Regions from separate parts of the Pararhizobium sp. O133 genome, predicted to be linked through region 1. Evidence: predicted binding sites of a transcription regulator. Region 1 holds the regulator's gene; the other holds the start of a gene.

Evidence for each region. The regulator PhoB, encoded in region 1, activates phosphate uptake and scavenging genes when phosphate is short. The targets are predictions, from matches to a motif close to TGTCATNNANCTGTCAT.
Region 2: ACST81_RS10980 (DUF47 family protein) is a predicted target of PhoB. The motif match lies at 1,300-1,316, and genes of this name have one in related genera.

Annotation. Positions count from the first base shown of each region.
Region 1 covers NZ_CP196426.1:4,405,537-4,407,935, forward strand. The annotation lists gene ACST81_RS21390 (hypothetical protein) at 1-23, opposite strand, end outside; gene ACST81_RS21395 (GcrA family cell cycle regulator) at 190-720, shown strand; gene phoB (phosphate regulon transcriptional regulator PhoB) at 793-1,476, opposite strand; gene phoU (phosphate signaling complex protein PhoU) at 1,581-2,291, opposite strand; gene pstB (phosphate ABC transporter ATP-binding protein PstB) at 2,371-2,399, opposite strand, start outside.
Region 2 covers NZ_CP196426.1:2,296,630-2,299,028, reverse strand. The annotation lists gene ACST81_RS10985 (inorganic phosphate transporter) at 1-631, opposite strand, end outside; gene ACST81_RS10980 (DUF47 family protein) at 631-1,275, opposite strand; gene ligA (NAD-dependent DNA ligase LigA) at 1,383-2,399, opposite strand, start outside.

The DNA of each region.
Region 1 (2,399 bases):
AAAATCGATTCGGCGTGATTCATGGGACTCTTGTCACGGAGTCCCCCGGGCTCTACGTTAATAAACAATTACTAGAACGCATGCGGCGGACCTAGTCACCAAAAGTGTTATCGCGTTTCAACCTCGGATCGTTGCCGGGGTCCGGTGGAGGATTCGACCATCACCAACGCTGTGAATGGAGACATGACCATGAACTGGACTGACGAGCGGGTCGAGAAACTCAAGAAATTGTGGTCCGAGGGTCTGAGCGCGAGCCAGATCGCCGCTCAACTCGGCGGCGTCAGCCGCAACGCCGTCATCGGCAAGGTGCACCGGCTTTGCCTGCCGGGCCGCGCCAAGGCTGGCGGCACCACGACGACAGCTCGCGCAAAGCGCCCGGCACCGGCTGCTCCGCGCACGGCCGGCAACACTTTTGCCTCGCGCATGACCGCGCCCCGCGCTGCAACGCGGACGACCGGCGCTGCCGTAATGAAGGAAGAGGTCGAGATCGACGCGATCGAACAGCGCGAGGAGGCTCCAGCCAGCAATGTCGTCGTTCCGATGTCGCGCCGTCTGGGTCTGACTCAGCTTACCGACCGCACCTGCAAGTGGCCGATCGGCGATCCGATGAAGGAAGAGTTCCACTTCTGTGGCAACGACTCTCCCGATACGTCACCCTACTGCACGTTCCATGCGAAGCTGGCCTACCAGCCGTCCGCGGAACGCCGCAGGGCACGCTGAGGCACAGCGTCACACGCATCAAAAAAGGGGCCGAAATGGCCCCTTTTTCATGTCCGGCCGAAAATTGACAGATCAGCTTTCCAGCGAATATCCGGCGCCGCGCACGGTGCGGATGACGTCCTGCATGTTGGAGAAGTTCAACGCCTTGCGCAGACGGCCCACATGGACGTCGACGGTACGCTCGTCGACATAGATATCGTGACCCCAGACGCCATCCAGAAGCTGGGAGCGCGAGAACACGCGGCCCGGCGAGGCCATGAAGAATTCCAGTAGACGGAACTCGGTCGGCCCGAGGCGCACTTCGCGGGCCTTGCGATGGACCCGGTGGGTTTCGCGGTCGAGTTCGATATCGCCGCATTTCAGAAGCGTGGAGAGGACTTCCGGCTTCGCACGGCGCAGCATGGCCTTCACCCGCGCCATCAGTTCCGGCGTCGAGAACGGCTTGACGACATAATCGTCGGCGCCGGTGGCGAGACCGCGGACGCGCTCGCTTTCCTCGCCACGCGCGGTCAGCATGATGATCGGCAGGCGCTCGGTTTCGGAACGCTGGCGCAGGCGACGGCAAAGCTCGATGCCGGACACACCCGGCAGCATCCAGTCGAGGATCAGCAGGTCGGGAAGACGCTCCTGCAGGCGCATTTCGGCTTCGTCACCACGGTTGATCGTATCGACTTCAAACCCTTCGGCCTCAAGGTTGTAGCGCAGGAGGACGCTCAGCGCCTCTTCATCTTCAACAACGGCAATTCTTGGCAGCATAGTCCATGAGCTCCTTGGCGCCCGGTCCACCTGGCATGCCGAGCGGCTCCAGCGGCCGCGCGCGCCTTCACGTAAGAATCGGCTTACTTATTTGTGCGACGCGATCAGTTTCCGACCGCACCGACGGTGTTGGCCGTGTCGTCCTTCGGCCGCTCGCCGACCAGCTGCGCGCCGGTCGCCATGTAGTAGATCGTCTCGGCGATGTTGGTCGCATGGTCGCCGATGCGCTCGATGTTCTTGGCGCAGAACAGAAGATGGGTGCACGGCGTGATGTTGCGCGGATCTTCCATCATGTAGGTGAGAAGTTCGCGGAACAGCGACGTGTAGATCGCATCGATCTCGCCATCGCGCTCGCGGATGCTGTTGGCCTTTTCAGGCGAACGCGACGCGTAGACATCGAGAACTTCCTTGAGCTGAACGAGAGCAAGCTCGGCCAGGTGTTCCAGGCCACGGGCCAGCTGACGCGGCAGGGTCGAGCTGGCAACGGCGATGACGCGCTTGGCGGTGTTCTTGCCGAGGTCGCCGACGCGTTCCAGGTCGGCGGCGATGCGGATCGAGCCCATGATTTCGCGCAGGTCGGCCGCCATCGGCTGGCGCTTGGCGATGGTGATGATCGCCTTTTCGCCGATCTGGCGCTCGGCATCATCGAGAATGGCGTCGTCGGAGATAACCTTCTGGGCGAGCGCCAGGTCGGAATTGACCAAAGCGCGCACGGATTCGGCAACCATCTGCTCGGCCAGACCGCCCATTTCGGAGATGCGGCGGGTCAGGTATTTCAGATCTTCGTCATAGACGGAAACGATGTGTGTAGACATGATTGTTTTTCCTCGTGATCACAATCCAATTGGGAAACAGCCGCCTCCCCGAACGCCGGGCAGGCCACGGGACATATCCTCAGCCGAAGCGGCCCATGATGTAGTCCT
Region 2 (2,399 bases), 2.1 Mb from region 1:
AGCCCTGCGAAAACAGGAGGACGGCGATGATACCCATCGTCTTCTGCGCGTCGTTGCCGCCATGGCCGAGCGAATAGAGCGAGGCCGAGATGAACTGCAGCCCGCGAAAGCTGCGGTCGACGGCAAACGGGGTCTGGCGAACGCAGACCCAGGACACGACCAGCACGAGGATAAGGGCAAGCAGGAAGCCGATCATCGGAGACACGAAAATTGCGCCGACCGTCTTCAGCAGGCCGCTCAGCACGATGGCGTCTCCGCCCGTGCGCGCCAGGCCCGCCCCAACAAGACCGCCCACCAGCGCGTGCGACGAACTCGACGGAATGCCGAAAATCCAGGTGACGATGTTCCAGATGATCGCACCCATGAGCGCTGAAAAGATCACCTGCGGCGTCACGATCGCCGGATCGATGATGCCCTTGCCGATCGTCTCGGCCACATGCAGACCAAAGAACAGGAAGGCGATGAAATTGAAGAACGCGGCCCACATGACCGCGTATTGCGGCCGCAACACGCGCGTCGAGACGATCGTCGCGATCGAATTGGCGGCATCGTGCAGCCCGTTCAGGAAGTCGAAGAATAGCGCCACGCCGATCAGGCAGAGCAGCAGCGGAAAGGCGAGCGTCGGCTCCATCAGACGTTCTCGATCACGATGCCGCTGATTTCGTTGGCGACATCCTCGAACCGGTCGACGACCTTTTCAAGCTCGCCGTAAATCTCGCTGCCGATGATGTAAGCCATCGGGTTGGATGCGCCGTGGCGGCGGAACAGGTCCTTCAGCCCCTGGTCGTGCAACTCGTCAGAGCGGCCTTCGACACGGGTCACTTCCTCGGCGATGGCGCTGAGGCGTTGAGCGTTGGTGCCAACCTTGTCGAGCAGCGGAATAGCCTCGGCGATCAACCGCGCGGCATCGACGACCAGCACGCCCATTTCGCGCATGCCGGGGTCGAAGCTCGTCTGCTCGAACAGGCGGATGGTCTTGACGGTCTTGTGCATCATGTCGATGGCATCATCCATCGACTGGATCAGGTCCTTGATGTCGCCGCGGTCGAACGGCGTGATGAAGCTGCGGCGAACGGCGAGCATGACATCGCGGGTGATGTTGTCGGCCTGATCCTCGAGCGCGACGATGCGCTGGCAGTTGGCTTCATGGTCACCCTCGCCCGCCAGCAGCGCCTTCAGCGCGTCGGCGGCGCCGACGACGGTGCGCGAATGCGCTTCGAAAAGTTCGAAGAACTTGTCCTCGCGCGGCATCAGCTTGCGGAACCAACCCAACATTGTTCACCTATCCGTTTTCGTCATTGTCACGAAACTGTCATAAATCTGGCCGTCCTCATAAACAAGACAAGCGGACAAGGGAAGCTTTGCAGGCCGTTGAAGTGCGGTTACCCACCGATCAGGATAAACCAGCCGTCCTCATCGGTGGTTTCGACGCCGAGTTCGCGGGCCTTTTCGAGTTTCGAGCCGGCACCGGGGCCGGCGACCAGAAGATCGGTCTTCTTTGAAACGGAACCCGCGACCTTCGCGCCCAGGCGTTCGGCCATGGCTTTGGCCTCGTCGCGGGTCATTTTTTCCAGTGAACCGGTGAAGACGACGGTCTTGCCGGCGACGGGACTGGAACTTGCCACCGGCGCTTCCGCGTCCTGTGGACGAACCATACCCGGAGCCAGGAGCTTCGATAAGACGTCGACATTGCGCGGTTCCTTGTAGAATTCTACGATTGCCCGGGCGACCACCTCGCCGATCCCGTCGATCGTGTTGAGATCGCTCCAGGCATCCGATCCGGGCTCGGCTGCCGCTTTCATCGCCTCCGCAAAGACCGCATAGCTGCCATAGGAGCGCGCCAGCAGCTTCGCCGTCGTCTCGCCGACATGACGGATGCCGAGCGCGTAGATGAGCCGGTTCAGGGCGATCGCGCGACGGTCGTTGATGGCATCGTAGAGCTTGCGCACACTGACCTTGCCGAAGCCATCGATGTTTTCCAGCTTGGTCAGGGTCGAAGCTGCCTGCCGCCTTTCCAGCGTAAAAATGTCGGCTGCCGTCCTGATCGACAGCGACGGATCGTCAGCCTCGAAGAAGAATTCGATCTGCTTGGCCCCCAGCCCCTCAATGTCGAACGCATTGCGCGAGACAAAGTGCTTCAGGTGCTCGACAGCCTGTGCACGGCAGACAAAGCCGCCGGTACAGCGGGTGACGGAATCGAGTTTCCCGGTCTTTTCGTTGCGCTCGCGCACCGCGTGACTGCCGCAGACCGGACAAGTCTTCGGGAACTGGTAACGCGCGGCGTCCGCAGGCCGCTTTTCCATGACGATATCGAGTACCTGCGGGATGACGTCCCCTGCTCGCTGGACGATGACGGTATCGCCGACGCGGATATCGTGATCCGGCTCGCGGATACGCTC